DNA from 3 places in the Paenibacillus sp. GCM10028914 genome. Region 1 is predicted to be linked to each of the others. Evidence: riboswitches for the same ligand, from Rfam matches in the RefSeq annotation. Region 1 holds a riboswitch; each other region holds the start of a gene.
The links. A riboswitch is a leader RNA that binds a small molecule or an ion and turns the genes downstream of it on or off. The one in region 1 is predicted to bind cyclic di-AMP.
Positions count from the first base shown of each region.

Region 2: another riboswitch for cyclic di-AMP. It lies ahead of ACFQV5_RS04980 (TrkH family potassium uptake protein); the one in region 1 lies ahead of ACFQV5_RS25110 (C40 family peptidase).
Region 3: another riboswitch for cyclic di-AMP. It lies ahead of ACFQV5_RS25315 (resuscitation-promoting factor); the one in region 1 lies ahead of ACFQV5_RS25110 (C40 family peptidase).

Region 1 covers NZ_JBHTFO010000019.1:38,058-41,339, reverse strand. The annotation lists gene phnE (phosphonate ABC transporter, permease protein PhnE) at 1-718, shown strand, start outside; gene ACFQV5_RS25110 (C40 family peptidase) at 817-1,287, opposite strand; cyclic di-AMP (ydaO/yuaA leader) riboswitch at 1,289-1,426, opposite strand; gene ACFQV5_RS25105 (C40 family peptidase) at 1,765-2,238, opposite strand; cyclic di-AMP (ydaO/yuaA leader) riboswitch at 2,242-2,379, opposite strand; gene ACFQV5_RS25100 (hypothetical protein) at 2,616-3,282, opposite strand, start outside.
Region 2 covers NZ_JBHTFO010000006.1:62,407-65,688, forward strand. The annotation lists gene ACFQV5_RS04975 (CPBP family intramembrane glutamic endopeptidase) at 1-755, opposite strand, end outside; cyclic di-AMP (ydaO/yuaA leader) riboswitch at 1,026-1,169, shown strand; gene ACFQV5_RS04980 (TrkH family potassium uptake protein) at 1,231-2,574, shown strand; gene ACFQV5_RS04985 (potassium channel family protein) at 2,590-3,258, shown strand.
Region 3 covers NZ_JBHTFO010000021.1:11,194-14,475, forward strand. The annotation lists gene ACFQV5_RS25305 (HD domain-containing protein) at 1-407, shown strand, start outside; gene ACFQV5_RS25310 (TatD family hydrolase) at 489-1,259, shown strand; cyclic di-AMP (ydaO/yuaA leader) riboswitch at 1,459-1,670, shown strand; gene ACFQV5_RS25315 (resuscitation-promoting factor) at 1,944-3,149, shown strand; gene rnmV (ribonuclease M5) at 3,269-3,282, shown strand, end outside.

The DNA of each region.
Region 1 (3,282 bases):
CATTTGGGCATTCTCAGGAGTACCATTCAACGGATTCAAAGAAACTGCAGGAATTATTACGAAAGCGATCTTTGCCGGAATTTTCTCTCCTGATTGGGACTTTGTATATTTACCGGAGGGGGAAGATTTACTGCGGGGGCTGCTAGAAACATTAGCGATTTCGATCTTGGGTACGTTTATCTCGACCTTTCTCTGTATTCCCTTTGCTTTCTGGGCTGCGGTTAACATGAGCAAGGGAACAATCACCTCTGGTTCAGGCAAGCTGATACTCAGTTTTATTCGGACTTTTCCTGAAATCATTATGGCGCTACTATTCATCAAAGCTGTGGGACCAGGCTCTTTTGCAGGAGTGTTAGCGCTTGGACTGCATTCTGTGGGTATGCTCGGTAAATTGTTTGCTGATGAGATTGAGAGTATCGACAAGGGCCCACTTGAAGCTCTTGTTTCTTCAGGGGCTAGCCGGATGCAGGTATTATGGTTTGCTGTATTGCCTCAAGTGTTGCCAGGCTTTCTATCTTACACCTTGTACAGGTTCGAAATAAATGTCCGGTCGGCAACGATCTTGGGGGTTATCGGTGCGGGAGGTATTGGTACACCACTCATCTTTGCCTTAACATCACGGAACTGGGATCGCGTAGGCATTATATTACTTGGCATCATTGTTATGATTACCATTATAGATCTCATTTCAAGTACAATACGTAAAAAGCTGGTTTAATTCAAAAAGCGCCCCATAGAATGACACTGGATTTGCCCTGAGCTCATCCAGTGTTTATTCTATGGGGCGCTTATATTTTACAGATATATTATAGGCTATTATTCATCTGCCGCATGTGTTTCGTAAGCGGAGTCGCTCATAATTCGTTTGGCACCAACATAACGTTCGGCATAATAGCTGTCACTCAGGCGATTAGTAACGACACCTCGGGAAGTGGAAGAGTGAGCAAATTTTCCATCACCAATGTAGATGCCTACATGAGATACACCACGACCAGAAGTATTAAAAAAGACGAGATCCCCCGAACGAAGGTTATCGCGGGTTACGACAGTTCCCATCTCAAATTGAGATCCTGATTGATGGGGGAGCTTAATTCCTAAAGCGGAGAATACATACATGGTAAATCCAGAGCAATCGAAGCCGCTCGTTGTTGTTCCACCATAGCTGTACTTCGTCCCGAGAACCTGATCAATCTCCTGATCCAGTTTACTGTCAGCAAAAACACTGCCCAGACCTGCTGTTAGGAAGATTGTAAGTCCTAAAAAGGATGTACTTAACTTCTTTAGCATTAATAACTCCTTCCATTGCCTGCGAGGTTAGCTTTAGGGTTCGGTTGAAGGCTCCCTATGATCCTTAAGTGCAAGATCAATTCACCCATAAAATTGGTTCCCCCGCTTCCTATTGATCGGAATTCGGCACATATTCTATGTATAAAAGCCCTTACAAAAATGACAAAGTGATTACACTGATTATTCTATCAGAGGGCTTGTCCCGTTGGCAATTGTTTCTTGCTGTCTTTTGTACAACTTTGGTGGTTATCTTTGTCGATGTGGTGTCGGTAACTTAAATAAAATTCATATAGGTGTTTAACCGTTCAAAAAAAGGGGTAATTTACCAGTAGGAGTGGTTTTAAATTAAATAAATAAAATTTTTTTTATAAACTTAAGAACTTTTTCAACGCTTCATACGTTATAGAAGTATAAAGAAAAAGCCGCGATGGAGATGTGGTGATCTCAATCGGGCTTTATATAGACGTAATAATATGATTAGTTATAGTTCACAGCGACAGCTTTGTATTTGCTAGAGCTCATGACTCGCTTAGCACCTACATAACGCTTGGCGAAGTAGCTGGAATTAAGCGCAGTGATGGTAACACCACGGGATGTCGAAGAGTGTGCAAACTTACCTCCGCCTATATAAATTCCTACATGAGAGACGCCTCTACCGGACGTATTAAAGAATACAAGATCGCCTGCCTTTAATTTACTCTTGGCTACAGCGGTTCCTACTTTATACTGGGAAGTTGATGTACGAGGCAAAGTAAGCCCGATCTTCTTAAACACATAGCTTGTGAATCCAGAGCAATCGAATCCTTTGGTCGTGGTTCCACCCATTTTATAAGAGACACCAATGACTGGTTTGATTGCGTTATTAAGCTTGGAATCCGCGAAAGCGCTTCCGGCACTTAATGTAAGAGCGAGAGTTAGGCCGATTGAAATGGCAGTTAACTTTTTTTTCAAGAGATGAGCTCCTTCCAATGCCTGCGAGGTTAGCTTAAGGGTTCAGCTGAAGGTTAGCCTATGACCACTCTGTTGCGAGATCAATGCACCCAAGACGGATCCCCCGCTTCCCGTTAACCGGGAATTCGGCTTCTTTTGGTGTTACAAATTATAAATAATAATGTTCGATTGTTAATCCATATGAAAAAGTTACAGTAAAGATGACAAAGTTGTTACTATCACATTCGTTATTTTAGCAGAGTATTAACAATTTGGCAAACGAGGAAATAAAATTTATGAACAAAAAATCCCATTCCTAGTTAAGGAGCGGGATTTTTTGTGGGAAGAATGGGGAAAGCACACTATATATGCCGATTTCATCGATATGTGAACATTTTTCAACGGTTCTCTCTATGTGTATGCCATACGTGAAATTGAGAGGTAACAGACCATAGCTGGAACAAACTGTTTACGAAATAGCTTGCTTGCTGTATGACTAGTCCAGCCAGACCAGACCAGAAGAAAGATAAACCACTGAACAGTAGAAGCAGTGCCATTGCTATTCCACCAATTGTTATCGAGATTAGTACAGCTTTGCGGATATGACGCAGACAGACCATTATAGCAGGTACCATACCTGTGCCAGATGTTTTGCCAAACTGTATATAGAGAAGGAATAGATGAATTAGATACGCGTATATGAGCCAGCCAACGATGTAGGGAGCTAGCTTAAGCAAGGTAGAAGGGTCCCGAATGACGGCCGGCAGAGCTGGAAGCATTTTGGGTACCAGCCAGTACGCCGGTGCAAAGGTTAGAAAGGTCTCTATGACATAAAATAAGGTTACAGGTTTCCATAACTGACGCATGCCCTGGAAGAAGAAAAGTCCGCGCTCACCTCTTGCCTCTTGATGGAGATTATAAAATATACCTGCATGAATGAGGGGAGTCAGTATCATCCGAATAAGAAGCATGCCGATGAGAATCCAGGCATAGGTATGAACGTCATTGCTCTGTGATAATGCCATTTCCCCTTCATAAAAATAAAGCAGTTTACTAAGCTCACTG
Region 2 (3,282 bases), on a different contig from region 1:
TTCGTTGTCTGCTTCTCTACATATGCGGTATGCTCACTCGGAACGGAAAAGACGGGCTCATAGGAACGCAGCGTACCATCTTCAAAGGAGAATTTCAGCTGAAGCTGTGACGCCCCGATCTTTGCTTCCGGATCCACATATATTAGGCCTGGTTCACCTTCTTTAGTAACCTGTTTCAGCTTAGAGACACTATAACCGGCTCTTTGCAGCCAAGGTTCTGCAAGTGACATCTTCTGAGCTAAGGACATATCCCCTTCAATCAAGAGAAGCATCTGCTTGCGAACTTCACTGTTTTGGAGCATGGCCCCTTCATAGTTGGAATTAGCTAAGTCGTATGAAAATCCGGCAATACCAGCATTTTGCATGTGGACATCTACATTCAGAGCGTTGCCGTCCGCTTGCTCAAGCCTGACGCGATATACGTCATAGGGATATTTACTTTCAAATTTTTTGTTGTATTCCTTAAGTAATTTTTCTTTAGATAGATATCCGTAAACATCGGATTTGGATTGATATGTAACAAGGGGTTCTTTAGCTGTGATGTTGTTATACTGCATGTTCTCTTGTGCGAAACGTATAGCAGTGTCGGCTGCTACCTTCTTGGTAATCATTTCGGGTGTTTTAACCTCTAGGGTATCGGAGGCAGTAGACGGAAACACTTGGAACATTAAAAACAGAATCAGGCCGATGATCCCGAGTACAACGAGTTTCTTTTTGTTAGATTGAAGCTGAAGCGGTTGTCCTGCTTTATTCATGTCATCCTCCTTGGCCGGTATTTGTTATTACTTTTCGATTATTTCTGAAGACATAAAGTCAATATAACATAGATATGAATGACACAAACGGCTTAGCCCATTCAAAATTATGAAATATCCGCTGAAAATGCAGGAAAGATTTCGAAAACCTCAGTAAATCATGTGCTACTACTCTGGAATATGCCCAATTCCGTTCTTTTTTAAGATAATTCAACTCAATTACGGTTTTGGTATCCTTTAAGGATTGCGTTATAATCACATCATGTTAATTGAATAGATCAGCCGAATTTCGTAATGAACATGGGGGAACCATTTAATTGGGGTGAATTTCGCTTCCGAAAAGGTAGCGAATAGGGCGACCTGTGATATGCCCGAATCCGTCAGCTAACCTCGTAGGCTGTAGCACAGGAACCCAAACGCTTAAGGCATTGGATTTCCAGTGTCTTTTTTGTTTGATTTTTTTGAAGAGGTGAGCATGTTGACTTCGAAATTAAAATGGCTTCGCTTGTCGCCACCTCAAATTCTTGTTTTCGGATTTGGGGCTATTATTCTGATTGGAACGATGCTTCTTATGCTTCCGATAGCCAATACGACAGGGGAACCGCTGAACTTTATGGATGCCTTATTTACTGCAACATCCGCAACTTGTGTGACGGGGCTTGTAGTAGTGGATACAGGGACATTCTTTAGTTCTTTTGGACAGGTTGTCATCATGTTATTGATACAAATTGGTGGACTTGGCTTCATGACCATGGCCACGCTGTTTGCACTTGTTCTGAAACAACGTATTTCATTGAAAGACCGTTTGGTTCTGCAAGAAGCGATGAATCAATCCTCAATGGAGGGGATCGTTCGTCTGATCCGCCGGGTTCTGCTGTACTCTTTGGTGATCGAGGCTTGTGGAGCTACGCTGCTGACCATTCGCTGGGCTTTTGATATGCCAATCGGGAAGGCATTGTACTTCGGTGTTTTTCATGCGATATCCATGTTCAATAATGCGGGATTTGATCTGTTTGGTGATTTTAGAAGTTTGACCGGATATGTGTATGATCCAATCGTCAATTTTGTGGTTATGTTCCTGATTGTATCAGGCGGCATCGGCTTTATCGTTATGGCTGATCTGGTTGATTATCGGAAAAGACGCAGATTATCGTTACATTCAAAAGTGGTATTGTCCATGACAGGTTCTCTTATTGTTATAGGGGCGATTGTAATATTTATTTTTGAATTTACGAATCCCGAGACACTTGGATCATTGAACTGGGGCGGTAAAGTTCTGGGCTCCTTTTTTCAATCGGTAACACCAAGAACGGCGGGGGCTAACACATTAGACATTACCGAGCTTCGTCAAGCTACACAGTTCTTCATCGTAATTCTGATGTTTATCGGGGCTTCCCCAGGTTCTACAGGAGGGGGGATCAAAACCACGACATTTACGATGATGATTGCTGCTGTTATCGCTATGATGCGTGGTCGAGATGATATTGTGTTGTTCAGGTATCGCTTGGTTCAGGAACGGATTCTAAAAGCACTGACTATTACACTGCTTGCTTTGTTATTGGTCATTACAGTATCGATGATTCTTTCGACAACAGAAGACAGCAGCTTCCTCTCCATAATATTTGAAGCTACGTCTGCCTTTGGTACGGTGGGGCTGTCTATGGGACTAACCCCCGAACTATCGTTGTTCGGTAAGCTGCTCATTAGCATTACGATGTTTGCAGGTCGTCTTGGTCCATTAACACTTGCTTATGCATTAGGTCCTAAAAAGAGTAAAGAGTTGTATCGTCATCCAGAAGGAAAAATGATTATTGGATAAGGAGATTGGCTAGAAATGAAATCAAAGCAATTTGCGGTTATTGGGCTTGGGAGATTCGGATCAAGTCTTGCACTTGAACTGATGGACTTAGGTTATGAGGTACTCGGGATCGATCGAGATGAAGAAGTGGTCGAGGATATGAGTGAATTCCTTACCCATACCGTTGTAGCAGATGCTACGGATGAAGAAGTGCTGAAGTCGCTTGGGATCAGGAATTTTGACTGTGGGATTGTGGCCATTGGAGATGAGATCCAGACGAGTATTCTCGCAGCTATTCTCCTGAAAGAGCTAGGCGTTAATACGGTCGTTGCCAAGGCGGTTTCAGTACTTCATGGTAGAGCCTTGGAGAAACTCGGAGTAGACCGGGTGATATTCCCTGAGAGAGACATGGGAATACGTGTTGCGCATCAGCTCGTTACTCCAAACCTTCTGGATTACATCGAATTGTCCAAGGAATATCGGATAGTCGAGATGACGGTGACAGAATGTATGGACGGAAAAACATTAAATGAGCTGAATACCCGTGTTCGTTACGGTATCAGTGTCGTAGCACTTAATCAGCGTTCTGGAGTTATTGTAGCCCCAACCGCAATGGACGTGTTACGTGCAGGCGATATTATGGTTGTTATCGGAGCGAAAGAGAACATTGACCGCTTCGAAGGTGAAGTTGTTAATATGCAATAAAGTACGAAAACCCTTGTGAAACCG
Region 3 (3,282 bases), on a different contig from region 1:
AGTGGACTGCGGAAAAGGATGAACTTTTGAGCGATTTATGCGGTCGTTTCATGCATCGTCGCCTCTATAAATATGTAGAAATCGACAACATCGATGTAGAAATGATCGACGGAATCCGCCAAGCCTTTTCTGAAGCGGGATTAAACCCTAAGTATGATTTTGAGATTGATTATCCGACCGATCTTCCTTATGATGAGTTTCATTCCGGTTCGCCTGAGAGCGATAAGCAGATTCTGTTACTGGATCGACATGACCATGTACAGGAGATATCCGAAGTATCCGATATTGTGCGTTCTATCAGCGGCATTCACCGTGGGCGGTATCGTTTATATTTTCCTGAAGAAAAGGTAAGAGCTGTACTGAACAGTCTGCCTAAAGAGATTGCCTCTGTGTTTTTACAAAAATAAATAGTTTCATTAGAAGAGAATTTCAGCAGCAGATATCGGCATTTTTTGCGGCTGCTCTACAACAAGAAAGGAGTTTATTTCATTATGTTATTCGACACACACACACATCTCGATGCTCCCGAGTTCGACGAAGATCGCGAGGAGGTCATAGACCGTGCACTAGAAGCAGGCGTAACCCGTATGATCAACATCGGTTTTAACCGGGAGACAATTCCTACTACCATGAAATTGGCTGAGACCTATGATTTTATATATGCTGCTGTAGGCTGGCATCCTGTAGATGCGATTACGATGAAAGATGGGGATTTAGAATGGATTGCCTCTCTGTGCAAACATGAGAAAGTGGTGGCTATCGGCGAGATCGGCCTGGATTATCACTGGGATACCTCACCTAAGGAGATTCAGCATACAGTGCTGCGTCGCCAGATTGGATTAGCACGGGAACTGAATATGCCCATCGTGATTCATAACCGGGATGCGCATGAAGATATCGTGAAGATTTTGAAAGAAGAGAAGGCTTCCGAGGTCGGCGGTGTTATGCACTCTTTTTCAGGTAGTTGGGAAACGGCCAAGTTATGCCTCAATATGGGCTTTCACATTTCTTTTGGTGGACCGATCACATTCAAAAATGCGAAACAGCCTAAAGAGGTTTTGGCACAGGTTCCAATGGACCGATTACTCATTGAAACGGACTCCCCATATTTAACACCACATCCTTTCCGAGGGAAACGAAATGAGTCCGCTCATGTGCGTTTAGTAGCTGAGACCGCAGCTGCCATAAAAGGGTTGTCTCTGGAAGAATTAGGTTTAATTACAACCCAAAATGCGATGGAACGATTTGGAATTAAATGAAATCAAGAGTAAAACAGATGAAAAACAGAGCTTTAGCGACCAATTAAAGTTTTTTAATCAAAAAAGGCGACTATATTACAATATTTTAACCTTTTTTCTGAAAAAATGTGGTTGATTGTTGCTTTACAACCTGTATCGAAACAGGATATCATCTTGTCAGTGATAAGAAGCTGATCGAAATCATCAGCCGAATATTTTATGAACCGTCACGCTTAGTCTCCAATGATTTGGGGAACGGGGGAACCGATACAGTAATAGCTGGCTGAGTGCAAGCTTTCCTGTATTTGATTTCTTTTTTGGGTCTTAGGGGTGAATTTGAGGGCATCCGCCATGAGCGGTTGACTTGAGATAGGGCGTCTCTCTTACGTCCGAACCCGACAGCTAACTCCGTAAGCGTAATTAAGAGAGGCAAACTCGTGCATACCATTTTCCAGATCGTAGACATCAGGAAGCCACGAAAGAGTCTCTATCACTCTTTCTTTGGCTTTCTTTTATTTTAGAATATTGGAGAGTGTATCGTCATACTGTTGGTAAACAGGGGGTGACGGTTGTGTGTACGAATCGACGGGGAGTAACGCAGAGTGAAGAAAGATAGCAGAACACTCTGTGAGACAATTTGCTATAGTCGCGTCAAATGCAATCATGCGTTACCTAGACGGCGGGACTATGAAGGAGGATGAAATAGTGGGCATTTTTCAACACGAAGAGACCCATGAATCACAATCATCCAGCATGTCTTACGCATTACGATGGAAGCATGAGAATCTGCGTCAACTAATGCTGGCCGCCATTGGCGCCATCGCAATTACATTACTCGTTATGCTGATTGTTCACACTCGGCCGGGTAAAGAGGTTCAATTGGTGATTGATGGACGAATCACCACAGTAGAAACCCATAGGGCTTTGCTGCATGAAGTGCTGGATGAGCAAGCCATTTCCCTGAAACCACAGGATGAGGTTTCTATGCCGTTAAACGGTGTTCTCCAAGATGGAGATCGCATTATTATTAAACGAGCGGTACCTGTTCGTATAACCGCAGACGGCAAACAAAACACAATATTTACTACCCAAGATACGGTTGCAAATGTACTCAAAGAATCGGGCATTTCAATCAAGGGCGAAGATACAGTAAAACCTTCCCTGGAAACAAAAATTTTCGGGCAAGAAGAAATCCGTGTAGTTCGCGTCACGAAACAAACTGTTAAACAGACTGAAACTCGTGCGTTCCGAGTCATCAAAACGGCTGACCCTTCCTTGGAAAAGGGGGATAACCGCGTCTTGCAAAGCGGTAAACCAGGCGTGGTGGTGAACTATATTGAGAAAGTGTACGAGGATGGAAAGTTTGTCTCAAAGAAAATTATTAAAAAAGAAGTTCAGAGTAAGACCAAAGATAAAATCATTGCAGTCGGAACGAAAAAAGTAGCTGTGCCTGTTCAGACGGCTTCTGCTGAATCGTCGCAATCTAATAAGGCTGTTACAACAAAAACAGTAGCTACTCAAGAGAAGTCAGCGGTTAAGACGGCATCCTCAACTGAGAAAGCTAATAACGTTATATCTAGAGCCGGTGTTGACTTTGAATACAAAAAAGTAATAAACAATGTATCTATGACAGCATATTCCGCCGAACAGAAAGGCATTGGTACCCGTACTGCTTCCGGTACACGTGTTACCGAAGGACGTACGATTGCAGTGGATCCGAATGTCATTCCGATCGGCTGGTGGGTATATATTGAAGGCGTCGGCTTCCGTCGTGCTGAAGATACGGGGGGTGCCATTAAAGGCAACAAAATCGATGTGTATTACGATTCCCTAAAATCAGCACTTAGTTTCGGGCGTAAAAGCGGTCATACTGTTTATGTTATCGGTCCGGTGAAACCAGAGCTTAACTAACGTATGATTTCTGTTTTACAATGCCATGCTAATGCTATACTATTTAATTAATAGGAATGTAATGTTAAGAAGAGGATGGATCATCCTCTTCTTTTGTTTTGGGAAGGAAGAAGGTACGAATGATCAAAGAAGT